DNA from 4 places in the Priestia sp. TRN 1309 genome. Region 3 is predicted to be linked to each of the others. Evidence: riboswitches for the same ligand, from Rfam matches in the RefSeq annotation. Region 3 holds a riboswitch; each other region holds the start of a gene.

The links. Region 3 has a riboswitch for cyclic di-AMP ahead of ACRPLQ_RS25305 (cation:dicarboxylate symporter family transporter). Riboswitches for the same ligand answer to the same signal wherever they lie in the genome.
Region 1: linked by a shared signal. The riboswitch ahead of ACRPLQ_RS02120 (APC family permease) and the one ahead of ACRPLQ_RS25305 (cation:dicarboxylate symporter family transporter) in region 3 are both predicted to bind cyclic di-AMP.
Region 2: linked by a shared signal. The riboswitch ahead of ACRPLQ_RS03085 (potassium channel family protein) and the one ahead of ACRPLQ_RS25305 (cation:dicarboxylate symporter family transporter) in region 3 are both predicted to bind cyclic di-AMP.
Region 4: linked by a shared signal. The riboswitch ahead of kdpF (K(+)-transporting ATPase subunit F) and the one ahead of ACRPLQ_RS25305 (cation:dicarboxylate symporter family transporter) in region 3 are both predicted to bind cyclic di-AMP.

The regions. Positions count from the first base shown of each region.
Region 1 is NZ_JBOZGM010000001.1:413,271-420,847, forward strand. It holds gene ACRPLQ_RS02100 (MerR family transcriptional regulator) at 1-11, shown strand, start outside; gene glnA (type I glutamate--ammonia ligase) at 95-1,429, shown strand; gene ACRPLQ_RS02110 (hypothetical protein) at 2,039-2,188, opposite strand; gene ACRPLQ_RS02115 (N-acetylmuramoyl-L-alanine amidase) at 2,345-3,391, shown strand; cyclic di-AMP (ydaO/yuaA leader) riboswitch at 3,583-3,724, shown strand; gene ACRPLQ_RS02120 (APC family permease) at 3,887-5,713, shown strand; gene ACRPLQ_RS02125 (cation diffusion facilitator family transporter) at 5,823-6,800, shown strand; gene ACRPLQ_RS02130 (glycosyltransferase family 2 protein) at 6,840-7,577, opposite strand, start outside.
Region 2 is NZ_JBOZGM010000001.1:601,598-609,174, forward strand. It holds gene ACRPLQ_RS03070 (peptidyl-prolyl cis-trans isomerase) at 1-313, shown strand, start outside; gene ACRPLQ_RS03075 (Lrp/AsnC family transcriptional regulator) at 602-1,057, opposite strand; gene ACRPLQ_RS03080 (carboxymuconolactone decarboxylase family protein) at 1,178-1,636, shown strand; cyclic di-AMP (ydaO/yuaA leader) riboswitch at 1,752-1,896, shown strand; gene ACRPLQ_RS03085 (potassium channel family protein) at 2,021-2,680, shown strand; gene ACRPLQ_RS03090 (TrkH family potassium uptake protein) at 2,684-4,003, shown strand; gene ACRPLQ_RS03095 (YjcZ family sporulation protein) at 4,331-4,411, shown strand; gene ACRPLQ_RS03100 (YjcZ family sporulation protein) at 4,601-4,687, opposite strand; gene ACRPLQ_RS03105 (tetratricopeptide repeat protein) at 4,861-5,358, shown strand; gene ggt (gamma-glutamyltransferase) at 5,768-7,577, shown strand, end outside.
Region 3 is NZ_JBOZGM010000011.1:14,945-22,521, reverse strand. It holds gene ACRPLQ_RS25315 (hypothetical protein) at 1-272, opposite strand, end outside; gene ACRPLQ_RS25310 (undecaprenyl-diphosphate phosphatase) at 731-1,555, shown strand; cyclic di-AMP (ydaO/yuaA leader) riboswitch at 1,829-1,968, shown strand; gene ACRPLQ_RS25305 (cation:dicarboxylate symporter family transporter) at 2,075-3,334, shown strand; gene ytvI (sporulation integral membrane protein YtvI) at 3,548-4,579, shown strand; gene ACRPLQ_RS25295 (DedA family protein) at 4,741-5,346, shown strand; gene ACRPLQ_RS25290 (EcsC family protein) at 5,371-6,162, shown strand; gene ACRPLQ_RS25285 (hypothetical protein) at 6,299-6,433, shown strand; gene ACRPLQ_RS25280 (APC family permease) at 6,563-7,577, opposite strand, start outside.
Region 4 is NZ_JBOZGM010000002.1:3,108-10,684, forward strand. It holds gene nfsA (oxygen-insensitive NADPH nitroreductase) at 11-748, opposite strand; gene ACRPLQ_RS07335 (putative quinol monooxygenase) at 778-1,062, opposite strand; gene ACRPLQ_RS07340 (ArsR/SmtB family transcription factor) at 1,267-1,581, shown strand; gene ACRPLQ_RS07345 (CHY zinc finger protein) at 1,601-1,936, opposite strand; gene ACRPLQ_RS07350 (undecaprenyldiphospho-muramoylpentapeptide beta-N-acetylglucosaminyltransferase) at 2,114-3,181, shown strand; cyclic di-AMP (ydaO/yuaA leader) riboswitch at 3,341-3,483, shown strand; gene ACRPLQ_RS07355 (hypothetical protein) at 3,556-3,693, shown strand; cyclic di-AMP (ydaO/yuaA leader) riboswitch at 3,709-3,849, shown strand; gene kdpF (K(+)-transporting ATPase subunit F) at 4,147-4,227, shown strand; gene kdpA (potassium-transporting ATPase subunit KdpA) at 4,252-5,913, shown strand; gene kdpB (potassium-transporting ATPase subunit KdpB) at 5,935-7,577, shown strand, end outside.

The sequences.
Region 1 (7,577 bases), on a different contig from region 3:
TCTTTCATTAATAAAGTTATCAATATTTATGCCGTTCGTATATGAGGGGTATAGATTATAAATATTATATAGAGATTTAGGGGAGGATCACACGATGGCAAAGTACACAAAAGAAGATATTTTCCGCAAAGTTCAAGAAGAGAATGTAAAATATATTCGTCTTCAGTTCACTGACATTTTAGGAACAATTAAAAACGTTGAAATTCCAGTAAGTCAATTAGAAAAAGCGTTAGACAACAAAATGATGTTTGACGGTTCTTCTATTGAAGGGTTTGTACGTATTGAAGAATCAGATATGTACCTATTCCCGGATATTGATACATTTGTTATTTTCCCTTGGACATCTGAAAAAGGTAAAGTAGCACGTTTTATTTGTGACATCTACAATGCAGATAGAACTCCGTTTGATGGCGATCCACGTAATAACTTAAAACGTGTGTTAAAAGAGATGGAAGAGTTAGGATTTACTGATTTTAACCTTGGACCTGAGCCAGAGTTCTTCTTATTCAAATTAGACGAAAAAGGCGAACCTACATTAGAATTAAATGATAAAGGTGGCTACTTCGACTTAGCGCCAACTGACCTTGGTGAAAACTGCCGTCGTGACATCGTATTAGAGCTTGAAGAAATGGGCTTTGAAATTGAAGCATCTCACCATGAGGTAGCTCCTGGACAACACGAGATCGACTTCAAATATGCTGCTGCATTAAAAGCTTGTGATGATATCCAAACGTTCAAACTTGTTGTAAAAACAATTGCACGTAAACATGGCTTACATGCTACATTTATGCCAAAACCATTATTTGGTGTGAACGGTTCAGGTATGCACTGTAACGTTTCATTATTCAAAGATGGCCAAAACGCATTTTATGATGAGAACGGTAATCTAGAGCTAAGTGATACTGCTCGTCAATTTATCGCAGGTATCATCAAGCACGCACACAGCTTTACAGCAGTAACAAATCCTACTGTAAACTCTTATAAGCGTCTAGTACCTGGATATGAGGCTCCTTGTTATGTTGCATGGTCTGCTCGCAACCGTAGCCCATTAATCCGTATCCCAGCTTCTCGCGGCGTAGGAACTCGTGTTGAAGTACGTAGCGTAGACCCGGCTGCTAACCCATATTTAGCAATGGCTGTTCTATTAAAAGCTGGTTTAGATGGAATCAAGAACAATCTTGAAGCTCCAAAACCTATCGATCGTAATATCTATGTAATGACAAAAGAAGAGCGTGTTGAAGAAGGTATCGTAGATTTACCTGCAACATTAGCTCAAGCTTTAGATAGCTTCCAATCAAATGAAGTTATGGTTTCTGCATTAGGTGAACACTTAGCAGAGCACTTCGTTGAAGCGAAAGAAATCGAGTGGGATATGTTCCGTACACAAGTTCATCCTTGGGAACGTGACCAATACATGAGCCAATATTAATTTTTAAAAGTCGGAGAGATCGTTTGTACGTTCTCTCCGACTTTTTTGTTTTTCACAATGAATAAATAACATTCTGCATACGTAAATTGAATAATATAGCTTGTTTATAAAAAAGCTGCCTGTCGTATAATTTACAGGGAGCTTTTTTATTGTTTTGTTACATACAAGAAAGAATTTGTTTACATGAATCAAAAAGGATGAGCTTTTTGTCTCATTGAATCTATAAGTAAAAGTAGTGTATAACAGATAGTGAGATTGTTTATGTGTTCACTCTGCACTGTATTTCAGTATAACTTCAGAGAGTTTTCAGCCAATCATAGTATCGTTAGAAAATACTGTTGGAGAGGAATGTAATAAAAATGAAAGAAGGAAATTTCTTTAAAGGTTTAGTGATAGGGATATTGATAAGCATTCCAATTTGGATTATTCTCATTGTTGTAGGCGTTCTGCTTTTTAAATAGGTCCTAACGTTATAAATAATAGACCCTCCTGATCTATACTTTAATCAACCAGAATAGAATTTGGACCAAAAGTATGTTAGGGGGAGGGAACCGCACGATGAATTGTGCGGATTTTCTTATTGGTAGGATGAACGTAGATTTCATCTATTTAGTTGCTTCTAGCAGTTGATTGGAGGGACTCCTGCGGGAAAAGCGGAATAGGTGAGACTCCGCAGTAGCGCACGCGACGAGGAGGCTCACCAGCCCCCCGCGGAAAGCGAAGCCTTGCACGGAATTCAACAGCGATGTAACAAGCCATCCATACTAGCGCATTTATCCCATTTGTTCGTTTTTAGGTTGAAGTGATTTCGTTATGTCTCAATCTCCTTTTTTAGTAATTTTTCACTAAGTAGGCTAGTATACGTAGCACTTTTTTCCCTCATGCATATGTTAACAATAAGGAGGGACAAGTAATATGAAAAAAATCTATCTTGATGCAGGACATGGTGGGGCAGATGCAGGAGCAGTTGGAGCGAACGGACTGTATGAAAAAAACTTAGTTTTAAAAATTCAACAATATTTAATAAGCTATTTAAATAGCACCTACAGTGACTTTACGATTAAAACCACCCGTACCACAGATACTTTTTTATCGTTATCTCAGCGCGCTTCTCAAGCTAACTCGTGGGGAGCAGATGCATTTATGTCTATTCACGTAAATGCCGGTGGAGGAACAGGATATGAAGATTATGTTTATAGAAGCGCTAGCAATGCCAGTAAAACGTTTCAATCAATTGTCCACGGCCAAGTACAGCCAACGCTGCTGTCGTATAATCATCCGAATCGCGGTCGAAAATCAGCTAATTATGCGGTGCTTCGCTTAACAAATATGCCTGCAGTACTAACTGAAATAGCTTTTATTGATAGGAGCGCCGATGCAGCACTTCTTCAAAATGAAGCTTTTTTAAAAAGCATGGGTGAATCGTATGCAAAAGGAATTGCCGTATATTTAAATTTACCTCGTCGTGCAGTTCCAAATCCATCGCCATCTCCAACACCGACACCGACACCAAATCCATCACCTTCTGAACCAGGTGAAAAAACGTATACAATTAAGCAAGGAGATACGCTGTACAGTATTGCACAGAAGTACGGCATAACAGTACAGGAGCTTCAAGAAGCGAATACAGGGCTTTCTGATCCTTTAACACTACAGGTTGGAAAAACAATTGTTATTCCTTCAGGAACTTCACCAACACCTACTCCAACACCACCTTCTGAACAATATCCACTTCCCAATGGAATTTTAAAACAAGGCGATTCTGGAGAAGCAGTGAAACAGATTCAAAGAGCATTAAACGCGGTTAATTTTAAAGTAGGGTCAGTAGACGGAATATATGGAGTACAAACGAAAGATGCAGTCAGACGTTTTCAGCTTGTGTATCTTCCTTATGATGTAGATGGCATTTATGGTCCTCAAACGAAAAACAAGCTAGCAGCCGTTTTAAAAGCAAAAAGTTAAAGAAAGCAGGTCTTCTGTAAGCAGGCAGAAGGCCTTTTGTTTTCCCCTTAAAAGCGCCTTAAGTACTATTTTATCGTTTACGTAAAATAATGCTTTACAAACCATTTGTACGGGAGTATATTATCTAAGAACAAAGGATAGTTATGAAAGAAACTTGTTATCAATCATACCCTTTAACCGAAAATTATATTGACCTGTTATCGCTTAATTCGTCAGAAGTGGGGGACCCAAATTTGTGCATGGTCACTTGGGGTGAATCCTTTTTTAAAAGGTAGGGCTACTCTCATAGCCCGAATCCGACAGCTAACCCCATAAGCGTTTTGGAGAGGAGGTTTAAGCTGTGTAAAAACGCTGAGAACCCTTAGTGTTTTTTTTGTGCGCTTTTTTAACATAAAAAGGTATTTTTTAGGGATAATATCACTTATTCATGAACTTGTAACGGAGCTTAGCAACGAACAGTGAATAGTAGCTAAGCAATCATCGGAGGGAAATTACGTGAACTATTCAGTTCTCAAGAGATTATTGATTGGAAAGCCGCTCAAAACAAAAGAGTTAGGCGATCAAAAGCTTAGTAAGCTTAAAGCGCTGGCTATTTTATCATCAGATGCCTTATCTTCAGTGGCTTATGGAACAGAACAGATTTTGATTGTCCTTGCAACAGTGGGCGTGCTTGCCTATTGGTATTCGATTCCAATTGCGATTGGGGTATTGGTGCTGCTGACGGCTTTAATTCTTTCATATCGTCAAATTATTTATGCGTATCCGCAAGGCGGAGGAGCTTATATTGTTTCGAAAACCAATTTAGGAGAAAATCCTGGACTTATCGCTGGGGGATCACTGTTAGTAGATTATATTTTAACAGTTGCCGTGAGTGTTTCAGCAGGAACCGATGCTTTAACTTCGGCTTTTCCAACGCTGCATCACTATAACGTAGTAATTGCGTGTTTGCTGGTGATTTTTATTACGGTTTTAAATTTACGAGGTGTAACAGAATCCGCTTCTGTCTTAGCTTATCCGGTTTATTTATTTGTGATTGCTCTTATTTTGTTAATAGCGGTGGGCTTCTTCAAAATAGTGACAGGTCAAGTTTCACCTGAGCTTCATACATCTCTCGGTACCGTGGTGCCAGGTATTAGTTTGTTTTTATTATTAAAAGCTTTTTCATCAGGCTGTTCGGCATTGACTGGTGTAGAAGCTATTTCGAATGCAGTGCCTAACTTTAAAGATCCAGGTGCAAAAAATGCTGTTCATACATTAATGCTGATGGGCGGTATTTTAGCCGTTTTATTTTCTGGCATCACGTTTTTAGCTTATTGGCTTGGCATTTCTCCAAAAGCAGATGAAACGGTTGTATCACAAATTGCATCGAGTGTATTTGGACGAAATGGGTTTTATTATTTTATTCAAGGCACCACAGCTCTGATTTTAGTGCTAGCAGCGAATACGGGTTTTTCAGCTTTCCCTTTGCTTGCCGTAAACTTATCGTCTGATAAATACATGCCAAGAATGTTTCAAATTCGCGGCGATCGACTAGGCTATTCAAATGGAATTGTGACCCTTGGAATTGCTTCTATTGTCTTACTTGTCGCCTTTAAAGGAGCGACGGAACAATTAATTCCTCTTTATGCAGTTGGAGTGTTCATTCCATTTACGCTTTCTCAAACAGGCATGATTGTCAAATGGCTTAGAGAAAAGCCGGCCGGCTGGCAAGGAAAGCTAACCATTAACTTAATTGGTGCCCTCATTACCTTAACGGTGCTAATCATTTTGTTTACAACGAAGTTTTCACAAGTATGGTCCGTGCTCGTTTTCTTACCGGTTATCGTTTATATTTTTCATCGCATTCATACGCATTATGAAGCAGTAGGAGAGCAGCTTCGTATTAAGCAAGGAGAAAAGATTGGAAAGCTTGAAGGAAGTGTGGTCATTGTTCCTGTAGCAGGAATGACAAAGGTAGTAGAAAATTCATTGAACTATGCAAGAACGATTGGTGATACCGTTATTGCGGTGCACGTTGCTTTTGACCGAGAAAGCGAAAAGAGAATGGAAGAGAAGTGGGAAAAGTGGCAGCCTGATATTCGTATTGTTACGTTTCACTCTCAATACCGCAGTCTTGTGCGTCCGCTGTTTCGATTCATCGATATGGCTGAAGAAAAAGCCCGGGAAAATAATATGGCTATTACGGTTGTTATTCCGCAGTTCATCACGAAAAAAAGCTGGCAAAACATCCTTCATAATCAGTCCAGTCTGCTGTTAAAAGCACATTTGCTTTACCGTAAAAACGTAATCGTTACAACGGTACCTTATCGTTTTAAAAAATAATGAAACATGACTAAAAACCTCCAACTTATATGTTGGAGGTTTTTAATTTTTAAATTCACATACACTAACCATAATTGAATCTCATCAAAGGCACAAACGGAGGGATTGCATGAGTGAATTAATTAAGTTATTGCGAAAAGGAAATAAATCGGCCATGATGGCCGCTATAGTTAATACCATTATATCCATTATTAAAGGGATTGCTTTTGCTTTAACGGGAAATGTAGCGATGTTTGCTGAGACGATGCACAGCTTAGGAGACGCAGCAAATCAGTTCTTTGTTTTTATAGGTTCAGCATTAAGCAAAAAAGCTCCGACCAAACGATTTCCAAACGGATTTGGACGATTGGTTAATCTCGTTTTATTAGGAGCGGTTCTTGTAGTAGGAATTATGGCATTTGAAACGATTAAAGAAGGGTATCATCATATTCTTCATCCGACGAAGTCTTCAGGCTTTATCTTAAATATTGCAGTACTTGGCATCTCGGTATTACTTGAGATGTTTGTCCTCTTTAAGGCAATGAAAGAAATTTTGCACGATGTCGGAATGAATACTGCAGAGGTCAATGTTTTTACGCAAAGCTTTGTTCATCTAAAGAAAGCAAAGCCAGCAACTAAGCTTGTTTTTATGGAAGATCTGGTAGCCACTGGAGGAGGCGTATTGGCTTTAATCGCCGTTTTTATTTCGCGGTTTACGCCTTTTCATCAAGCTGAAGGAATTGCTTCTATGCTAATTGGTCTTATGATGTTTTTTGTAGTAGGACGAGTATTTTTAGATAACGCTGCTGGAGCGCTTGGTGAAGCAGATAAAGAAATGGAAATGAAAATTGGCGCCATTGTTATGCAAGATGTACAAGTGCGTGATATTCAAACGTTAATGGTGATGAAAGAAGGAGAAGAGCTTCACGTTGAATTAAAAGTAGAAATTGATCCTTCTTTAACAGTAGCAGAAGCGGATGATATTAAAGATCGTCTCGAAAATCGTATTTTACAGGAAAAAGGAATAACGGATGTCATTATTGAATTTGATGAAGATGATGGAATTCCTGACTGGGTGACAAGCGATTTACAGCTTCAAAAAGAATAAAAAACAAGGAAGAAAACAGTTGTTTTCTTCCTTGTTTTTTTAGCTATATACTTTTTCACGCACGTTTTGAGAATCTGTTGAAGCCGCAGAAAAGTTAATAGTTTCACGTACAACGTAAATAGGTCTATTTTTACTTTCATCGTAAATTCTTGCGATGTATTGTCCCACTAGACCTAAACCAAGTAGCTGAATACCGCTAAAGAAAGTGATAGCTACCATAATCGAAGTCCAGCCAGGCTGAATATTTTCACCTATCAGCCAAACAACAATCGAATAACTTAAAACGAGAAGTGATACAAAAACTGATAACAAGCCAATAACCATTACTAAACGTAAAGGTTTCGTTGAAAACCCAATAATTCCATCTGAAGCAAACTTGATCATCTTTTTTAAAGGATATTTTGTTTCACCAGCAAAACGCTCATCGCGCTCATATTCTACATATGTTTGCCTGAAGCCGATCCAAGACATCATTCCTCTTACGAAACGATTGCGTTCAGTCATTTTTTTGAATACGTCCGCAACTTTTCGGTCGATAATACGAAAATCTCCCGTGTCTTTTGGGATTTCAATATCGGACATATAATTTAAAAAGCGATAAAAATACTTAGCCGTTGTCAATTTAAAAAAGGTCTCTCCGCTTCGCTTCTTGCGCTTTGCGTATACAATTTCATAGCCTTGCTGCCATTTAGCAATTAATTCAGGAATCATTTCAGGCGGATCCTGTAAGTCAGCATCAATAATTACGATAGCATCACCTTGAGCATAGTCAATACC
Region 2 (7,577 bases), on a different contig from region 3:
AACATCGCTTCAAGACGTTCAAAAAAAATATGCTGATGTCCAGACCGTCAGCAAAATAGAGAATGATGATAATCTAAAGCTTTCGAATCTATCTCCCTCTTTTATAGATGTTTTAAAAAAACAGCACATCGGAGAGTGTAGTAAGCCCATTAAAATGGGTAAAGTCTATTATATTCTTATTTTAAAACAAAAAGATAAAAAAACGGAATCAGAAGTCAAAGAAGAAATGATGAAAGAACTTGTTTTGAATCATATCAACCGGTATATCCAGGATCAACTGCCAAGGTTTCACGTGACTTTCAACCTTAGGTAGTTCCCTTTTATATAGATTGATTGTTTTCAAAAAACAAGCAGGTAAAAGAGCTTTCTATTAATAGAGAGCTCTTTTACATTTTTAAGTAGACAGAAATGTCGGTACCTGATAGAATGAAGTTGTAAAACTTTCATTATTCGGAAAATTTATACCCTCCAGCTTTGGAGGGTTATTTTTTATGCTTTTGGACGAATAAAAGAGGCTAGGACAGAAGTAGTTTAGTGGAAAGAAGATCCGAACGATGAATCGTTCGGATCTTTTCGTTAGTACGGTGAACGTATGTTTCAATCACTTTTCATCTTTTAAATGACTCAATAATGCAGAAGACATCTCCACGTGAGAAAGGGCGATGTGTGAAATCGTTTTGGCATAAGGTGTAATTTCGTTAATAAATTGCTCGAGTACGTGCAGGTGAGGAAGCTGAAGCTTTGTAATGAAGCAAGCCTGTCCGGCGATGCGTTCACAGAATAAAGCATAGGGATACTGAGAAATAAATCGTTTAAAACGCTCGTGCTCTCCGTTTTTCATGGTTACTTCAATAAAACACGAGACGGGCAACTGCAGCTTTTCATAATCAATATCGATTGTATATCCTTTTATAATACCAAAGCTCTCTAGCTGTCTTACTCGCTCTGCCACTGAAGGAGGAGACAGGTTAATTTGTTTTCCTAGCTCTCTTAAGGAAAGACGGCTGTTTTGCTGCAGTGCCTGCAAAATCGATAAATCAATTTCATCAATTTTCAATTGGAAACCTTCTTTCATATTAATGTTTCATTTGATTAGTAATAGCAGATAATATGTTTTATTTGTTATCTGAAATCTCCATTTTTCTTACTATAATAATTAAAAAGGAGTGAGTAAAAAATGGCAAGAGTTTTGTTAACAAACGAAGAGGGAACAAATTTTGAAAAAGCACTGAATTTAATTCCAGATGTAAAAAGGTTGTATGATGAGCTATACGACAAGCTTTGGAACAGTGATATAGTAAAAAGAGAGACTAAGGAAAAAATCAGGCTTTATCTAGCAGGTGTTAACGGCTGTGAGACGTGTATGAGCATGTCATATGTAGGCGATAAGACGCTTAATCAAAAAGTGTTAAGAGAAAAAGAGCTGGAAGAAAAAGATCGACTGCTGTTTCGATTTATAGATGTATACCGAGTGCGTCCAAGGGATTTGACGGATGCTGATATGGATCAATTAAAGAAATTTTACAGTGATACGCAGCTATTAGAGCTTTTGGCCGTTATTAATTTGTTTGATCAATTTCACAAACTGATTGTCAGTTTAGATTTATATGATTTTTGCAGTTTGCAGCGCAAGTGATGTCTTCCCTAAAAATATCTTGACAGACAAAATCCACAGGAGTAAGATAGCTTTCGTGAAGTGAAACGTATCATGAATCGAATCGATTATTCTAAAAAATAGATCATAGACATTTGAATAAAAATCGCTTAATCCATTACGGAGCGGAGGACCCATTATTTACGCACATATTGTGCTCCGGGGTGAATCCTTAAAAAGGTAGGGTTACTCTTAAAACCCGAACCCGACAGCTAACTTCGCAAGCGTTTTGAGGGGGAAGAGTGTGAAAAAACACAGGAGCCTTCCTGTGTTTTTTTGCGCTTTTTTTAAGAAAAACATGTAATTTTTTAGAAAAAGTATAAGCTAAGAGAACACACAGCAGTTGAAGAAAGGAATAAATACATTATGAAAAAACAGTTTGCTGTATTGGGATTAGGTCGTTTTGGAGGCAGTTTGGTTGAAGAGTTTGCTAATTTGGATGTGGATGTGCTCGCTATTGACCGCAATCAGGAGGTAGTAAAGAAATATAGCAACTCAGCTACATATGTCGTGCAAGCGAACGCAATTGATGAAGCTAGCTTAAAAGGGCTAGGCATTCGTAACGTTGATCATGCTCTTATTTCGTTTGGAGACGATATTGAAGCAAGCGTGCTTGCAACGATGCTTTTAAAAGATATGGGCGTTAAGCAAGTATGGGTAAAAGCGGTGAATATGTATCATCAAAAAGTGCTGGAGAAAATAGGAGCGGACAAAGTCATTCATCCTGAGCGCGATATTGCGAAGCGGATTGCTCATCACGTGGTGTCAGAAAAAATTATTGACTATATTGAACTGTCTAAAGACTATAGTATTGTTGAAATTGTCGCTTCTAAGAAACTTCATAATAAAACGCTGTTTGATTTAAATATTCGTGCAAAGTACGGCTGTAATATCATCGGTTTTCAGCGAAAAGACGGGGAAATGGTGATTTCGCCTACGGCGCATGAAACAATTGAACAAGGAGATATGCTGATTGTTATCGGACATAATCGCGATTTAAACCGTTTTGAAGAAGAAGGAGTTTAACTTATGAAAAAAAAAATTGTTAGGCTTACGCCGCCGCAGCTGCTTGTCTCCATTTTTGGCGGAGGAATTATTATTGGTGCTCTTTTATTAATGATGCCTTTTTCTACTACTGAGCCAATCAGGTGGGTAGACGCCCTTTTTACATCTACTTCCGCTATGACAGTGACCGGCTTAGCCGTCGTAGATACAGGTACGCGTTTTACCGTCATCGGTCAAACGATTATTATGCTGTTAATTCAAATAGGCGGTCTTGGCATTATGTCATTTGCCGTGCTGATTTTTATGATGCTAGGTAAAAAAATTGGATTTAAAGAGCGTATGCTCGTTCAGCAGGCATTAAATCAAACGAGCGTCGGCGGAGTTGTCCTGCTAGTTAAAAGGCTGTTTATCTTTTCATTTTTAATTGAGTTTGTTGCACTTATCTTTTTAGCGATACGCTGGGTTCCGGAATTCGGATGGTCTAAGGGGCTATTCTTTAGCTTGTTTCATTCAATTTCAGCTTTTAATAACGCAGGGTTCGGACTATTATCTGACAGCTTAGTTCAGTATGTAGGAGATCCTATTATTAACATAACGATTTCCTTTTTGTTTATTATTGGTGGGTTAGGATTTACCGTTCTTGCTGATATGTGGGTAAAAAAATCGTATAAAAAACTAACGCTGCATTCAAAAATTATGATTATCAGCACGTTTGCCATTAACGTGATTGCCATGCTTTTTATTTTTTTCTTAGAGTACGGCAATTCACATACACTTGGAAGTTTGTCATTAGGAGACAAAGTGTGGGCGTCTTATTTTCAAGCGGTAACAACACGCACAGCAGGTTTTAATAGTATCGATATAGGAAGTCTACATGATTCCACTATATTTTTAATGGTTATGTTAATGTTCATAGGTGCAGGAAGTGCGTCAACAGGAGGAGGTATTAAACTAACAACGTTTGTGGTGATTGTCTTTTCTGTATGGGCATTTTTACGAAGCAGGGAAGATATTGTGCTGTTAAAGAGACGGCTTCTTCCTCTTCATGTGTTTAAGGCACTAGCCATTACGATGATTTCGATTATGTTTGTGTTTGGGGCCATTTTTCTATTAAATATCTCAGAAAACCTGCCGTTTATAAAAATTATGTTTGAAGTGGTTTCTGCGTTTGGAACAGTGGGGTTATCGATGGGAGCAACTCCTGAGCTTTCATACTTTGGACGCGTGATTATTATCTTTATCATGTTTTTAGGAAAAGTGGGGCCATTAACCCTTGCGTTTTCATTATCTAAGCAAAAGCGTGAAGCCGTTCGCTATCCAAACGAAGATATAATGCTAGGATAGAAAAATCGCCTTCGATGAGGCGATTTTTTTATATTATTTATACGTTCAAGACATATAAGAGGTTACGCACAAAACAGTTGCGATGAATAAAAAGAAGGCAAAAACAAGAACAATGGGCAATTTGGAATGTCGGCGCATTAAAGCCCCTCCTTTTTTATAGTAAAAAAATCTCTTACTATATATAACGAAAGAAACAAAAATATGATTCACTTTTTTTGGCGAAATTTGAAGGTTTTTCTCATTGGAAAAATCCGCACCCCTGTCCTAAACATTTTGCCAAGCTGTTGCATACACTAAAAGCAGATAACAGGAAGTGAGGGATGGTACGTGGGAAAACAAAATTTTGCGTTAATCGTTGTGTTATTTGTTTTACTTGTTATTGTAGGTGCGTCTGGCTTTCGCTTTTAAACGTTAACTTTATTTGCGCATAGCCCCCGTCAAAAAGGGCATACTAGGCGGAAGTAAAAACCAAAAATTTCTTCAATATTGCCGAACAATGAGTTCCTCTACTCATTCATCTAATCGGTATGTAGCCATGCGAAAGCATGGTTTTTTTTGAAATAGGAGAGGATGAATGATGTTCATCCTCTCTAGAAATTAGTAGTAGCAAGAACACCCTACGATTACTAATAGGATAAATAAAACAACGATAAATGAAAAACCAAAACCGCCTTTTGCGCCCATATGTGTAACCTCCTTTAATAAAAGTCTCTATATCCTATGTACTAATTGGGTTAAGTGATTGAGAAATTTGCCTATTTTTTAATGGTAACGTTTTTTGTGAAGAATGAAGAACACTTACTTTTTTCATTTGCGCAGAAATCCTTTATGATAAAGAGGAAAAGGAGGGCAAACAGGTGGGAATACATGCACAATACGTCATGAATCAGCTAGAAGAGGGAAAGTGGAAAGAGATCAAGCGCGAAATTCAACAAGAAATGAAGAAAAAACCTCAAGCATCTGATTTGTACTGTTACTTAGCCGTTTGTTTAGCAAAGCAAATTGAAGAATCAATTATCTTTGAAAAAATGGTATTGAACTTAGAAATGGACCGGGCTCTTCATCAGGCATTAACATTAAATCCATCTTCAAGTTTGGCGCACTTCGTTCGAGGAATAAAATATCGGGAAACTCCGCTCATGTTTGGAGGGAATTACGAAAAATCGCTGTTTTATTTGCAGAAGGCGCAAGATCTTGGTTTTGAAGGGATTATGCTGCCGCTCGAACTCGCCAAAACCTATATTCAATTAAAAGAAATGGAAAAAGCGAAAGAACAAATCGCCTATGCTCGGGAAATCAATCCTACGCACGCGGACATTAAAAAAGTCGAAAACATGCTCCAAACAGGACGATGAATCTAAAGTCCTGTTTTATTTTTGATTTTCAGAAAACGTATGCTGATTTTCATAAAGGATTGCTTTTTATATAACAATAAGAATATTTATAAAAAATTTAAGAAGTGCATGTAAGTCGAACGACTTCTTAACTGCTAGATTTTCTACATTATTAGAGCGTTCAGTCTACATAGTTCCAAAAATAGTAAGAAACTATCAGCCTATGGATAAATTGTTAGAAAATATAGATAATTGTAAATGAATAGAGAGAAAAGTTAAACATGCGATTAACTAAAAAAGCAAAGGTATGATTTACTTTGCTTTTTATTTATACGCATATGTAAAAAATATCATAATAAACCAATTTATTCTTTATGAAATCCATCGTCTCAGGCGATGTGAAATAATGTATTTGAAGGAGGAGACCCAGATGAAGGTTATGAAGATGTTGGCTATTACGTTATTTAGTTTATGTTTAATTGTCACACCAGCTGCTGCTGAAGTTCCGGGTGTCGACCATTCAATGAAACGGGGTGCTACACAAGGAATTGTAGCGGCATCTCACCCGCTGGCTGCTGAAGCGGGGAGGAAAGTGTTAGCTGAAGGCGGAAACGCTGTAGATGCGGCAGCGGCCATTCAACTATCTCTAAACGTTGTGGAACCGATGATGTCTGGTATCGGCGGAGGCGGTTTTATGATGATTTATGAAAAAAAGAAAGATAAAATTACGATGCTAGACAGCCGTGAAATGGCACCGGCTGATGTCACGCCTAAGCTGTTTTTAGATTCAAAAGGAAAAGTCATTCCTTTCAGTAAACGTCACATAACAGGAAAAGCAGTTGGAGTTCCTGGCACGTTAAAAGGAGTAGAAACAGCCCTTGAAGATTATGGAACCATGGACTTATCAGATGTTATTAAACCTGCTATTACTCAAGCGGAACAAGGAATTAAAGTGAATTGGTCGATGGCTCAGTATATCGATGAAAATGCGGACAAGCTTGAAAGATACCAAACGGCCGGTAATGTATTTGTACCGAATGGCAAGCCGTTAAAAGAAGGAGATAAGCTTGTTCAGCCTGATCTTGCGAAAACATTAAAGCTTATTCAAAAAGAAGGGTCAGACGCTCTTTATAAAGGAGAAATTGGAAAAGCGCTTGTTAAAGAAGTTCAAAAACGCGATGGAAGCATGACCATGGATGATTTAAAAAATTATGTTGTAAAAGAACGCGAGCCGGTCAAAACAACTTACCGAGGCTACGATGTGGTTAGTGCGGCTCCTCCTAGCTCCGGCGGATTAACCGTGCAGCAAATTTTAAAGCTAATGGAAGGTTATGATGTAGAAAAAATGGGTTCCAATACGCCACAGTATTTGCAGCATTTAACGGAAGCGATGCACTTAGCTTTTGCGGACCGAGCGGCGTATATGGCAGATGAAGACTTTTACGAAGTGCCGAAAAAAGGCCTGTTAGATGAAGATTATATTAAAGAACGTCGTAAATTAATTAATCCAAATAAAGCAACGCCTAATGTTAAAGAAGGAGACCCTTGGAAATATGAAGGAAAAGAAAATCCAAATAAAGCAACGATAACGGAAGAAAATCCAATCGGCCAAACGACTCATTTCTCTGTTGTAGACAAATGGGGAAACATGGTTTCTTACACGACTACCATTGAACAAGTTTTTGGTTCAGGAATTATGGTTCCTGACTACGGATTTATGCTCAACAATGAAATGACGGATTTTGATGCCACTCCGGGAGGCGTGAACCAGGTTGAGCCTAAAAAACGTCCTCGAAGCAGCATGTCTCCAACGATGCTGTTAAAAGACGGAAAGCCGTTCATGGCAATTGGTTCACCGGGAGGCCCAACCATTATTGCGTCTGTAGCAGAAACGATTATGAATGTTATTGACCATAAGATGCCGATTCAAAAAGCGATTTTAACGCCTCGTATTTATTCAGGCGGCTATCCAACCGTAAGATGGGAACCTGGTTTTAGCCAAGATACACTCCTTGAAATGATGGCTAAAGGACATGCGTTTGAAGAAAAGCCAGAGCATATTGGAAATGTCCAAGCGGTTATCTATGACTATGAAACGGGGAAAATGTACGGAGGTGCTGATAATACGCGCCAAGGCACGGTATTAGGAGTAGACGCAATTAAATATGTATCCAAACAGCCAAAACCAATTAAAGAAGAGAAAAAAGGAGAGTTTACGGTCGAAGTCAACCGTGCCGTGT
Region 3 (7,577 bases):
TCGATTGCAATCACAATAGCTGTAATAATATGCATGATAAATCCCAAAAATGGAATCCAAGCAACCAGTGAGGTAACAAGTCCTAGTATGTTTCCATAAGCAGATAACCCTCGTCTATTAGCTAAAATGAGTGTGATAGCATGAAGAATAAATCCAATAAAAAGAGGAGTATAGCTAAAGCCCATAACAATCCCCGCGCCAATTAAAGGAATTCCCAGCAAGGCTTCATACCCAGCAGTGACCCATTTCATTGTACGTACATTTCCATTCATAGTAAAAAGCCTCCTAAAAAAGATACTACTATATACGAGAAAAGAGAGAAAAAAGTTTCAAATTACTTAGGGGATATGTCGTATAAGTCAGCCCTATTGGAATAAAATGATAGATGACAGTAAAGGGGGATGGAAAAAACATAATAATTTAGTCATTTTTTTACACTAAAGAAAAATAGTCTAGATGATTCATTTTTAGCTAAGGGACCAGAATTTATACTGAACATAGTGACTGCTTTTTAAAATAAATAAAAGCTGATATCGTGTTTTTTGGTTGTAGCATGTAAGCTTTTTATTACAAATTATTAAAGATTCTTATCTTTTTGCAAATACACATTGTATTTCATAGTTTTAACAATTATGATAAAAAAGCAAGTGTCAAAATAGGAAAATAGTTGAGCATGTAAAACGAAGCGATAAGCTTATTAATTTGAAAGAAAGGCAAGGTACATAGCTTTATGTGGGAAATTATTGTAGCAATCATTTTAGGGATTGTAGAAGGTTTAACAGAGTTTGCTCCCGTTTCGTCAACTGGGCATATGATTATTGTGGATGACCTGTGGTTAAATTCAAAAGAATTATTTTCATCTCCAGTAGCTAATACATTTAAGATTGTTATTCAGCTAGGGTCGATCTTAGCAGTAGTTGTTATTTTTAAAGATCGTTTTATTAATTTATTAGGATTGGGAAAAAAACCAGCTGCTGCAATTGGACCGACAAATCGCTTAAATTTAATGCAAGTAATTGTTGGTTTGTTACCCGCAGGAGTGTTAGGACTTTTGTTTGATGATTACATTGATGAACATTTGTTTTCTTTAAATACGGTGCTAATTGGCTTAGTGGTCGGAGCTGTATTAATGATTCTAGCAGATTTGTTTGGACCTAAACGTCCGCGTGTAGAGACGGTGGACCAAATGTCTTATGGACAAGCACTAGGTATAGGACTGTTTCAATGTATTGCTCTTTGGCCAGGTTTTTCTCGTTCAGGCTCAACGATTTCAGGAGGGGTTCTTCTTGGAATGAGCCATAAGGCAGCCGCAGATTTTACATTTATTATGGCAGTGCCAATTATGGCAGGAGCAAGTGGACTTTCATTGGTTAAAAACTGGCAGTATTTCACATCAGATGCACTACCGTTTTTTATTGCTGGTTTTATCAGCGCCTTTATTTTTGCGCTTATATCGATTCGCTTTTTCTTAAAATTAATCAACCGCATTAAATTAGTTCCGTTTGCCATTTATCGAATTGTCTTAGCGGCTATTCTATATTTTGTATTTTTATAAAATAAATAAGCGTATTTTATAGCCATTTAAACTTCTGATAAAGACTTAAAAAGCAAGAAAAAGCTATTGCAACATTGCAATAGCTTTTTTGCATAAATATATATTATTGTCTTTTGAAAGCGTTTTATAAACATGGGTATTGACAAAACGTGTCGAAAAATAGTAAATTAATATTTGTGCAGTATAAAGTTAAGTAAAAGTAAGACTTCTGTTTAGTTTTATTGACTGTAAAAAACGTATGACAACGTATAGATCGTTTTAATTTTATAAAAATTGAATAATAAGCTTAATCGTATAGAGCGGGGGAATCATTATCGGCAGTAAAGCTGCCTTGGGGTGAATCCTTACAAAAGGTAGGAAACTCTCAATTCCGAATCCGACAGTTAACCTCGTTTGCTTTATTGAGAGAAAGAGCCCAAAATAGCGTAAGTAAAAGGCTGTTCTTTCTTAAGAATAGTCTTTTTTTGTTTTTTCAGAAAAGTATATACAAATGTCATACATCTTTGGGGAGGTACATCTATGAAAAAAATTCGTTTTGGTTTGGCTACGCAGATTTTTACCGGTTTAATCCTCGGTGTTCTTGTAGGAGTAATTTGGTTTAACGATCCGCGTGTAGTAACATACCTGCAGCCGCTGGGAGACTTGTTCTTAAGATTGATTAAGATGATTGTTATTCCAATTGTTATCTCAAGTTTAGTCGTTGGAGTTGCAGGAGCAGGTAGCGGTAAACAGGTCGGAAAGCTTGGCGTTAAAACCATTCTCTATTTTGAAATTATTACAACTTTCGCAATTGTAATCGGTGTATTGATTGCTAATATTTTTCACCCTGGACAAGGTGTAGACATTCATTCAGCACAGAAGAGTGATATTTCACAATACGTTGAAACATCCGAACAGCAAGAAGGAAAGTCAGTGGCTGAAACGTTCTTACACATTGTTCCGACAAACTTTTTCCAGTCAATTGTTGAAGGGGACATGCTAGCAATTATCTTCTTTACAGTATTGTTCGCACTTGGAGTAGCGGCAATTGGAGAAAGAGGAAAGCCTGTTGTTCAATTCTTTGACGGCGTTTCTCACGCAATGTTTCACGTGGTAAACCTAGTAATGAAAGTGGCTCCGATTGGAGTATTTGCTTTAATTGGTGTAACAGTTTCGAAATTCGGTTTAGAGTCACTCCTTTCATTAGGAAAGCTTGTTATCTTAGTTTACTTAGCGTTAATTTTCTTCCTACTTGTTGTATTAGGAGGAATTGCGAAATGGGCAGGAATTAACATTTTCCACTTATTCCGCTATATGAAAGATGAACTGTTGTTAGCATACAGTACATCTAGTTCTGAGACAGTTCTTCCGCGAATTATGGAAAAACTTGAAAAGATGGGCTGTCCAAAAGCTATCGTATCGTTCGTTGTACCAATTGGTTATACATTTAACCTAGATGGTTCTGTTCTCTATCAAGCGATTGCAGCGTTATTCTTAGCGCAGGTGTATGGTATTGATTTAACGATCGTTCAACAGCTGACGCTCATTCTGGTATTGATGGTTACATCTAAAGGAATGGCTGCGGTGCCAGGAACATCATTTGTTGTATTACTGGCTACTCTTGGAACAATCGGCGTTCCGGCAGAAGGATTAGCCTTCATTGCGGGAGTAGACAGAATCATGGATATGGCACGTACGGTTGTTAACTTAGTAGGAAACACACTAGCAGCAATTGTGATGTCTAAATCTGAAGGCAAATTTGACCCTAAAAAAGGTACAGAGGTCATGAGAGCCGGCTAATTTATAAATTAAAAAGCTACTTATTCTATTCAAAAAATTAGAATAAGTAGCTTTTTTCATAATAATTCCTTTATTATTATGGAAATTGACCCTATAATATGTAACATCAGGTATAAATATATCCAAATTTTATTCTTACATAAAAGCAGTCACTGGTTCCTTTCTTTATCAATAAATATAGAGATAGCTTAGCTAGTTGGGGGATAGTAGAGTATGTGGAAAAAGCGAATATGGGTCATCGCCTCGATAGTAATCGTATGTTTGTTAATCCCTTACAGTTTACCGATTGTGTTTGCTTTATTAACAGCATTAGCGCTTGAGGGTATTGTTCAAAAATTGCATCAATCTTTTAAAATGAAGAGAGTCTACGCAGTGCTTATGACCTTCATTTTATATGTTGTTTCGCTCATACTTATTGGATTTTTTATTGTTCGGACAATCGTTACGCAAGTGGTTGCTCTTTCAAAGATAGCGCCTTCATTTGTAAAAGAAATCTATGAAACCGCGATTTATCCAACTATTATCAAGTGGAAATACTATTCAAACGCTCTTCCTACAGAAGTGATTTCTTCTATCGAGCGCACGCTTGAAAAAACCGTAAATTCATTAGATTCTCTATTAAAAAGTACCGTGGAAATCATCATTAGCTTTGCTGCTACTGTTCCTGGGTTTCTACTAGAGTTTCTTATTTATTTAGTAGCGCTTGTATTTATCAGCCTTGAGCTGCCTGCTATTAAAAATAAAATTAAGTCATTTTTAACAGAAGAAACGAAATATAAGCTACAAGTTGTCATCACTCAGCTTATCCAAGCGGGGGTTGGTTTTATTAAGGCACAAATTATTTTAAGTGTCATGACGTTTGTAATGGCTTATGTAGGGCTTTGGCTATTAGATGTTCCGTATACCGCGCTGCTTAGTTTATTAATTGTAATTGTCGATATCTTACCAATCCTTGGGACAGGCTCGGTGCTCGTTCCATGGGGGATTTTTGCTCTTACGCAAGGACATGACTCATTAGCAATCGGCTTATTTATTCTATTTGGAGTCATTACGGTAGTAAGACGTGTAGTAGAACCAAAAGTATTTTCTACAAATATGGGTATTTCACCTTTGGCTGCATTAGTTAGTTTGTACATTGGATTTAAACTTTTAGGTTTTGTCGGGTTGTTTTTAGGACCGGCTTTAGTTATTTTATACGATGCTCTTCGTAAAGTAGGTATTATTCAAATTAACTTTAAACTATAAAAGCGCTGGATAAAACTAGCGCTTTTTTTTTATTGAAACTTTTGTAGTACGTCATACGTAAAGAGGGAAAGGAAAAAACTATGTCGCGTTGGTTTTTATCTATCAATCGGCTAAATTATAGTTTTGCAGTCTTAGATTTAATGACATGAGGAGGAGAATTTTTGTTAGAGTCGGTTTTACTTTCTTTAATTGAAGCGCTAAAACAGCTCTCTTATTTTGGCGTAATTTTAGCATTAACGTTTGAGTTTGTCCCCGCAGAGCTTGTTTTACCTTTAGTAGGGTATTGGGTGTACCAAGGTGATATGAACTTGTATCTGGCTATCCTTGCAGGTACAGTAGGCGGTGTGTGTGGACCGTTGACTCTTTATGCACTGGGACGTTACGGTGGACGACCGCTAGTTTTAAAATATGGAAAATATTTTTTGGTGAAAGAAAAAGAAATTGACGCTGCCGATCGCTTTTTTAATAAGTACGGCAGCGGGGTCGCTTTTTTTGGACGGTTTATTCCAGGAGTGCGTACGGCTATCTCTTTTCCATGCGGGATGGCAAAAATGAATGTATGGCTGTTTTCTATTTACACATTTGTTGCGATGCTTCCAGTAACGGCTATTTACGTATATTTAGGATATAAGTTAGGACCTAAGTGGAAAGAGGTGGGTCCGATTGTATCTCAATACATGCAGCCTATTGGAATCGGAATTGTTGTTTTAATTGCGTTGTTTTTCATCATTAAATATGTGCGGAATAAACAAGTAGGACAGAGCTGATAAATCGAGGAAAAGAGTGAGGATATGTCAGAGCATGAACAATTGAGAATAGAATTGCGAAAAATTGAAAAGTGGGAGAAAGACCAAAAAGGACTTTTTTTCTGGGAGCGGCTGGCTCGCTTGCCTTTTTCAGCTTTAGATAAAGTAACGCCAAAGTTCATTCATCAAAAAATAGAAAAATTATTAGATGAAATTGCTAAGTATGTTGATAATGGAGGCCAGTATTTAGCTAATACGTCTGCCACGCTAGAGAAAGCATCAGCCCAATTACAAGAAAATAAGCAGCTGTCAATAGAGGATGTTCAGCATTTATCTCTGCAGGAAATGGATGAGTTGGCGGAGTATTTTATTGAAGTCCGAAAAAAGAATGCGCAGCTGCAAGGAGCTACAACCGGAGTAGGTGGAATTTTCACACTGGCGATTGATATTCCTTTTGTATTGGGACTTACGCTTAAGACACTGCAAGAAGTGGCTGTTTCTTATGGTTACGATCCCACTGAGCAAGAGGAACGCATTTTTATGGTCAAATGCATGCAGTTTTCATCCTCTGATATTGTAGGAAAGCGTGCGATTTTAGAAGAATTAGCAAGCGGCAATCGAACGCGGAGCTTGCAGCAGCTCCAAGGTTGGAGAGAAGTGTTTCTAACCTATAGAGACAACTTGGGATGGAAAAAGCTATTTCAAATGATTCCTATAGCAGGGATGGTGTTTGGGGCGTATATTAACAAACAAGCGATTAGCGATATAGGAGAAGTTGGAATGATGCTTTACCGTAAAAGACGCATTTTAGAAAAAGTCTCACAATCTAAAAAATAAAAATAGGCTGGTATGAAAGTATTTTAGTTGAAGAAAAATCCGAACGAGTTTGATTCTTAGTTGAGAATCAAATACGTTCGGATTTTTTTATTGATATAGTAAATGTAGCTTTCATGTATTTAGTTGCCTCTAGGTGTTGATTGGAGGGCAAGGCGAAGACTCCTGCGGAAAAAGCGGAACAGATGAGACCCCGCAGGAGCGCAAGCGACGAGGAGGCTCAACGGCCGCCCGCGGAAAGCGAAGCCTTGCACGGAAATCAACAGCGGTGTAACGAGCGATTCATATTAGATCGTTTACCTTTTTGTTCGTGTGTAGATGGGATTGATTTGTTTATGTCTTAATTACTTTTTTTCGACATTATTTCTGGGGAAATATGTCGAGGTGTGTTAAGCCTATTTCCTTAATCAAAATGAAAAGTAGGAATGGTAATAGTATTTTTTCGTCTGGCAATCAGTAAATAAATAATTCCAATTATACTCCATACAATACCGATAAATAAGGATGTTTTTTCTAAGTTAAGCCACATAAAAAATAAAAATAAACTGCCGAGTAAAGGCATAAGTACATATGAAATATATCCACTGAGAGATCGTTTGTTTTGTTGAATAAAATAATGGATAAAAACCGCTATGTTAACTGAACTGAACGCAATTAAAGCACCAAAATTAATTAAAGAGGTAGCTTTTTCAAGAGACAGACTTAGTGAAATTAAAGAGAGACCACCAATAATGACTACGTTCCAAACAGGCGTCTTTGTTTTAGGGTGAATATAGCCAAAAATTCTCCGTGGCAGATAACCATCTTTCCCAATTGCGTAGAGAAGTCTTGATGCACTCATATGTGAGACAAGTCCAGAAGCAATAGTTGATGTTAAGGCTGCTGCTACAAAAATAGATTGAAACAGCTGGCCGCCAATTTTATAAGCGATTTCAGCCGATGCACCTTCTAAATCATGAAACAAAGAGGCTGAAGGGAAAAGAAGCTGAGCAAAGTAAGAAACCGTAATAAATAAGGCGCCTCCCGTACATGCAATAATGAGAATCCCTTTGGGAATGGTTTTCTCAGGCTTAAGTGTTTCTTCAGCCATGGTGGTTACAGCATCAAACCCTAAAAAAGAAAAGCATAAAATAGCTGCTCCGTTTAATAAAAGAGATATAGAAGCCGATTCACTTATAAACGGTTTAAATGATAGCTCTTGCCCTTGAGTTGTAGCACTTAAAATAATAAAGATGATAGCTACTAAAATTTGAAAAGCAACTAATAGCGTACCAAAAGAAACGGTTAAATGAACGCTAAAAATATTCATTATGGTCATGATGACCACAAAGCTGATAATCCATACGGCTTTTGGAACACCTGGAAACAGAGAGCTTAGGTAAATATTTGTCAAAAGTGCATTAATCATCGGTAGAAAT
Region 4 (7,577 bases), on a different contig from region 3:
CAGCTTTTGATCATTCGAATTTAAATCCTTGTTTTTCAAGCATCGCTCGAACTTCTGGATAATAAATGGTTTTGTAAATAGCGGATACAGTTTGTGACCAGTTGCGGTCATCTGCACCGTTTGTTCTCTTTTTCATATACTCTGCCATTTCAGCATCATAGTCTTGAATCAATGACTTTAAGTCATGATTATAGCTTTCACGATGGTGCACAGCAGCTTGTGGTAATCGAGGCTTTTTCGCAGAATGATCTGCCGGATGTCCAATGACAAGACCGCTTACTGGGAATACGTATTCCGGTAAATCTAGGAGTTCAATGACTTCTAGTGGCTTTCTGCGAATTCCGCCGATTGGTACTGTACCTAAACCGAGTGACTCTGCTGCAACTGTTGCTGCTTCTAAAGAAATTCCAGCATCGGTTGCCCCCACTAAAATTGACTCAAGTCCATCGGTTACGCCAAGAGGCGCATCGTTAAGCTCAGCTGCAATCTTAGCACGATTAAAATCTGCACAAAAGATTAAAAATAGAGGAGCTTGGTCAATCCACGCTTGGTTGCCTGCAAGCTCTGAAAGCTTTTTCTTCTTTTCTTTATCTTGGACGCTAATAATAGTTACTTGCTGTCCGTTAATAGAAGAAGCGGCTGACTGAGCAGATTGAATAATTGTATCTAAATGTTCGTCGCTTACTGCTTCGTCTGTATATTGACGGATAGAACGATGATCTTGAATTGTACGAATTGCTTCATTCATGATGCGTCATCCTTTCAAAGAAGTTATTTTTAGCCTTGTAATGTTTTTACATCTAAAGGTGCTACAAGTACGCCAGTTTGAGCAAATGCTACAAAACTTTGGAAATGAGCTGATTTATTGTGTGCTTGAATTGCTTCTTCGCTTTTCCACTCTTCAATCATCATAAATGTGTTAGGTGTAAAAGCATCTTCAAATAGTTGATAGTTGCTGTTTCCTTCTTCTTGTAAAGAATGCTTAATTAGTTCTTGTACGTTTTCTAAAAATTCTTCTCTTTTTGCTGGGTTAACTTTCATTGAAGCTTGTAAATGAATCATGGATGATTCCTCCTTTAATAATGATGGTGCTTTATATTATTTGTTTTGTTTTTAATCTTTCATTCAATTTACGATTAAAATGAAGATAAGTTCGAATATCATCGAACAATGAAACTATAACACCGATTAAATAACAGTGCAAGGAATTTAGTTCGAAAGTTATCGAACATTGATACACAAAAGAAGCTGTGTTATATTTTAAGCATGAGAAAACCTTATCAACCACCGAAATCTGAAATTAAATTAACGCCTATTTTACATGCGTTGAGTGATCCTAACCGGCTGCGAATTGTACAGTGTTTAGCGACAAGAAAGGAGCAGACCTGTTCGTATTATCAAAAATTAAATGTATCAAAATCAACGCTATCACATCATATTAAAGTACTTCGCGAAGCTGGAATTATCAAACTACGTATAGAAGGTACGCAGCACTATTATTCCTTGCGTTTAGAAGAACTTGAGGAACTGTTCCCAGGTCTGCTTCCTTCCATTATCAATATAGATGAGCAATTATTTTAAAAGCTGAACGATGTTTTGTTCAGCTTTTTTGTTCAAAATAAATGTGTCCATGCAGGCTGCATCCGGGATTAAAAGAAGAACGACAGTGAGGGCAAGTCGAGTTACAGGTTAAATATTCATTAATTGAGAGCTCATGTTTACATACTCCGCAAAGAATAGCTTTTTCATTAAACATAGATGTTGGCCATCTTTTAATGTCGTGATCCGCATGTGCGTTATGACATTGATAGCATGGATAATATGTATGACAGCAATAAAATTTTATTGCGATAATATCTTTATCCGTATGATAGTGCGTACAGCGCGTTTCGGAATCCACTGTGTCACCTTTTACTGCAGGTACAGATTTGTTCATTATCATCACTCCTTATGAAAAGTATAGCATGCTTTTATACGCCTTATCATACATATGTAAAAAGAAAAATGCTATAATAAAACCATCGTTTTACATGTCAGATTGCATGATAAAAAGATTAGATAAAAATTGATGTCAAAACAGATCGATTAAGTGATGCAAAGAGAGGAAGAAAAAATGAGTAAGCAAGTTATCGTTTTTACCGGAGGCGGAACAGCGGGGCACGTAACGCCAAACATTGCCATCATGAAAGAATTAGACAGTGAAAAATGGGATATCCATTATGTCGGTTCTCACAATGGTATTGAGAAAGAATTAATTACAAAATTAAACGTTCCATATCATGCGATTTCAAGCGGGAAGCTGCGTCGATACGTAGATATGGAAAATGTAAAAGATGTATTTCGAGTAGCAAAAGGGGTTGGCGATGCACGTCGCGTGCTGAAAAAACTAAAGCCTTCTCTTGTTTTTTCAAAAGGCGGTTTCGTCACAGTTCCTGTGGTAATGGCTGCTAAATCTTTAAACATTCCCGTGTTCATTCATGAAAGTGATTTAACACCGGGACTGGCAAATAAAATTGCGCAGAAATTTGCCACTAAAATTTTTACTTCTTTTGATGAAGCCGCAAACTACTTTCCAAAAGAAAAAGTGCAGGTTGTTGGTTCACCTATTCGAAAAGAGCTATTTAGCGGCAGCGCAGCGAACGGGGAAAGCTGGCTACGCTTTTATGATAAGCGCCCCATTTTAACAATTATGGGCGGAAGTTTAGGAGCACGCCGTATTAATGAAATCGTTCGAGAGTCTTTGCCTGAACTGCAAAAGAAATTCCAAATTGTACACCTTTGCGGAAAAGGCAATATTGATACAAGCCTTGAAAAAGAGTCAGGATACCGTCAGTTAGAATACGTAAACGAACAGCTTCCTGATGTTCTAGCGGCAACTGATTATGTGATTACACGCGGTGGATCCAATGCCATTTTTGAGTTTTTAGCTCTTCATAAACCGATGATGATTATTCCTTTATCAAAAGCACAGAGTCGCGGAGATCAAATTTTAAATGCACAATCCTTTAAGAAAAAAGGCTACTGTATGGTTGTAGAAGAAGAGCAGTTAACAAAAGAACTGTTTTTGCGTGAAGTAAATGAGCTTCAGCAGCAGGCAAGTACGATGAAGCGTACAATGCGTGAAGCAACAAAAACGGATGCCATTTCAATTCTTGTAAATGAAATTGAGAAAATGAGCTAAAAAAAGCGTTCTTATCTCCTCGATAAGAACGCTTTTTTTTTTCTGAAATTATTATTTTGAAATAATGAATAAAAATAGAAAAATAAAGCTTTTAAAATTTCAAAAAATGTTGTTGACAGTAAATTTTAACAGGAGTAAGATTACTCTCATGAAACGTTCCACTGTGAAACGCTGAGTCTTTTCTGAAAGAGAAGGAAAGAGCGGAGGACCCAATTATCAGGGGTGAATCTCTTAATTGAGTAGGGTTACTTTCTTGACCCGAACCCGTCAGCTAACTTCGTAAGCGTTAAGAGAGAGGATGGTGTAATCGTGGTCGTTTTCTATAACAGCGGATAGTACGCTCCTTTCAAAATATAGGTGAAAGGAGCGTCAGGATGCATTTATCTAAGCAAATGATTCAAATGATTGAATATCGGGCCATGTGCGATCAGCAATCTTTTGATCTAGCAAACCGCTATTTGTCTACGTTGGCTAATCAAAGTTTTAAACGCAGCAGTAAAAGTCAGCATTAAGTCTAAAAATTAAATAACAAAGATACGCTTAATCAATTATGAGCGGGGGACCCAATATTTTGTACGTATGTACTAGGGGTGAATCTCTTAACTGAGTAGGGTTACTTCCATAACCCGAATCCGACAGCTAACTCCGTAAGCGTTTTGGGAGTAAAAAATTCGTGTGAATCACGGCTTATTTGTCGTGCATTAAACCGCGGAAGAGAACTCTCTTCTGCGGTTTTTTAGTGGGAAAAATCAGCATCACGTCTCACGGTTAGCTTTTTTGGACGTGATGCTTTATGAAAAGAAACCGTCACTAAACTTAGAAGCTATCATTTTTGTTAGGAAACAGTTAGGAGGGAGCAACTTGGATATGATCATGCTTGGAACGCTTGTCATATTAACAGCTGCTATGTACGGAATTATTTGCTGGTCGTCTCATGTAGTAGATGAAAGAGAGGAGAAGTGAAAGTGTCGTTCATTTTGTTAGGTATTTCAGTTCTCGTTTTAATTTATTTAGTATATGTACTGTTAAATCCAGAACAATTTTAATAAGCGGAGGAATAAAAAGTGGGGATTTTTCTACTATCAGTTGCGCTGCTGCTTGTTTTTGTAGCGCTTATTGCAAAGCCCGTAGGTATTTATATAGCGAATGTGTTTTCAAACGATAAAAACACTAGCTTGATAGGAAAGATAGAAACGGTGATGTTTAAAGCAGCAGGAATTAAAGGGCTTAATCAGACGTGGAAGCAATATGCATTTGCTCTTGTTTTGGCGAATACGTTTATGATTTTTGTGGTGTACCTTATCTTCCGGTTTCAAGGGGTACTGCCGTTTAACCCAAGCCACATCAAAGGAATGGATCCGGCACTTGCTTTTAACACGGCCATTAGTTTTATGACAAATACGAACTTGCAGCACTACAGCGGCGAATCAGGTTTGTCCTATTTCTCGCAGATGGCCGCCATTGTATTTATGATGTTTGCTGCACCAGCAACGGCACTTGCAGTAGCAATCGCTTTTATTCGTGGGCTGGCAGGGAAAGAAATGGGAAACTTTTTTGTTGATTTTGTAAAGTCAATTACGCGTATTTTACTTCCTATCGCTTTTATAACAGGCATTTTATTTATGTTTTTAGGTGTCCCTCAAACGTTAAGCGGAACGGTTACTGCCCATACAATAGAAGGGGCAACACAGCAAATAGCAAGGGGACCAGTTGCTTCTTTTCTTTCAATTAAAGAGCTAGGAAACAACGGAGGGGGATTTTTTGGTGTCAATTCAGCTCATCCATTTGAAAATCCTAACGCGTTGAGCAATGTATTACAAATCGTCCTTATGCTTTTATTGCCAACAGCACTTCCTTTCACATACGGAAAAATGATCGGACAGCGTAAGCAAGGCCGCATCTTATTTGTAGCGATGAGTATGCTGTTTATCGTTATTTTAAGCACAGCGTTCGTAACAGAGTGGGGCGGCAATCCAAGACTTGATGCTTTTCATTTAAATGAAGCGAACGGTTATATGGAAGGGAAAGAAGTCCGTTTTGGTGTCGGCATGTCGACGCTTTACGCCATCGTGACGACAGCAAGTGAAACAGGTGCAGTCAACACCATGCACGATACTCTTACGCCTCTTACCGGGTTGTTAACGCTTGGAAATATGATGTTAAATACCGTATTTGGCGGTGTCGGAGCAGGATTTATGAATGTCATGATGTACGTCATTATCGCCGTATTTTTATCAGGTTTAATGGTTGGAAGAACACCAGAATACGTAGGTAAAAAAATTGAAGGAAAAGAAATGAAGCTAATCGCCGTGACGCTTATTTTGCAGCCGCTGCTAATTTTAGGAGGAACAGCTGTAGCACTTACCACTCATTTAGGAATGGAAGGTATATCAAATCCAGGCTTTCACGGGTTAAGTCAGGCACTGTATGAATTTACGTCGTCAGCAGCAAACAATGGATCCGGCTTTGAAGGACTCGGTGATGCAACGCCGTTTTGGAACATTTCAACGGGAATCGTTATGTATATTGGACGCTACTTCGGACTAATTACGATGCTGGCGGTATCGAGCTCACTAGCATCCAAACAGCTTGTTCCCGAAACACCTGGAACATTTAAAACAGATACGTCTTTATTTAGCGGCATTTTAATTGGAACTACCGTTATTGTAGGAGCACTTACGTTTTTCCCAGTGCTTGTGCTTGGGCCAGTTGCTGAGTATTTAACACTGTAATCAAGAAAGCGGAGGATCATAATGAATAAACGGAATTTTGCAAATAATATTGAATTGGATCACAACAGTCCCATTCAAGGTTCTGTAGATAAACAAGCTTCATCCATTTTTATTCAATCATTAAAACAGGCTTTTATCAAGCTAAGTCCAAGAACAATGATAAAAAATCCTATCATGTTCGTAGTAGAAATCGGGTTTGTTATTACACTTTTTTTAGCCGTTGTTCCAGACCTTTTCGGAGAAAGTACAGTAAGCGCAGGCTTTAATATTGCCGTATCTCTCGTGTTATTTTTCACCATTGTTTTTGCTAATTTTGCAGAAGCATTAGCAGAAGGTCGAGGAAAAGCACAGGCAAACTCATTAAAGCAATCGAAAGGGGATATTACGGCTAATAAAATTGAAAATGGGCAAATGATACAAGTTTCGGCATCGCAACTAAAAAAAGGAGATATCGTCGTCGTTTCACAAGGCGAAATGATTCCTGGAGATGGAGAAATTATTAAAGGACTGGCGTCCGTTGATGAATCGGCCATTACGGGGGAATCGGCACCTGTTATGAAAGAAGCAGGCGGGGATTTTAACTCTGTAACGGGAGGTACAAGAGTTGTCAGCGATGAAATTACAATTAAAATTACGTGTGAGCAAGGTGAATCGTTTTTAGATAAAATGATTTCGCTTGTTGAAGGAGCAGAGCGTCAAAAAACGCCAAATGAAATTGCGCTAAACACGGTTTTGACAAGTTTGACGATTATTTTTTTACTAGTTGTTGTGACGCTTCCTGTCTTTACAAACTATTTACATTTTCAACTCGACACGGCTATTTTAATTTCACTGCTCGTCTGCCTTATTCCTACGACGATTGGAGGATTATTATCGGCCATTGGAATTGCTGGAATGGATCGAGTCACGCAGTTTAACGTGATTGCTATGTCAGGAAAAGCAGTAGAAGCAGCTGGTGACATCAATACAATTATTTTAGATAAAACCGGCACCATTACGTTTGGAAACCGAATGGCTCATCAGTTAACGACTGTAGAAGGCGTAGACGAACGTGAACTGTACAAATGGGCGTTTGTTTCTTCTCTTTACGACGAAACACCAGAAGGACGCTCGGTGGTTGATTTTATCCAAACTCGCATGGGAGTAGAAGACCTTAGAAAAACGCAGGGAACGTTTGTAGAATTCAAAGCTGAAACGCGAATGAGCGGCATTGACTTACAGAATGTATCTGTACGAAAAGGAGCAGTGGACGCCGTCACGGCATGGGTAGAGTCAAATGGCGGGAAGGTTCCCTCTGATCTACAGCAAAAAGCGAACGAAATTGCAGGAGCTGGTGGCACGCCGCTTGCCGTCGCCGCCGATGATAAAATTTATGGCTTGATTTATTTAAAAGACACGGTAAAACCAGGAATGAAAGAACGCTTTGATGAACTTCGTAAAATGGGCATTAAAACAGTCATGTGCACAGGAGATAATCCGCTAACCGCAGCAACTATTGCAAAAGAAGCTGGAGTAGATGAATTTATTGCGGAATGCAAGCCAGAAGACAAGATTCAAGTCATTAAATACGAACAGCAGCAAGGCAAGCTAGTTGCGATGACAGGTGACGGAACAAATGATGCCCCTGCACTTGCTCAAGCTGACGTTGGTTTAGCAATGAACAG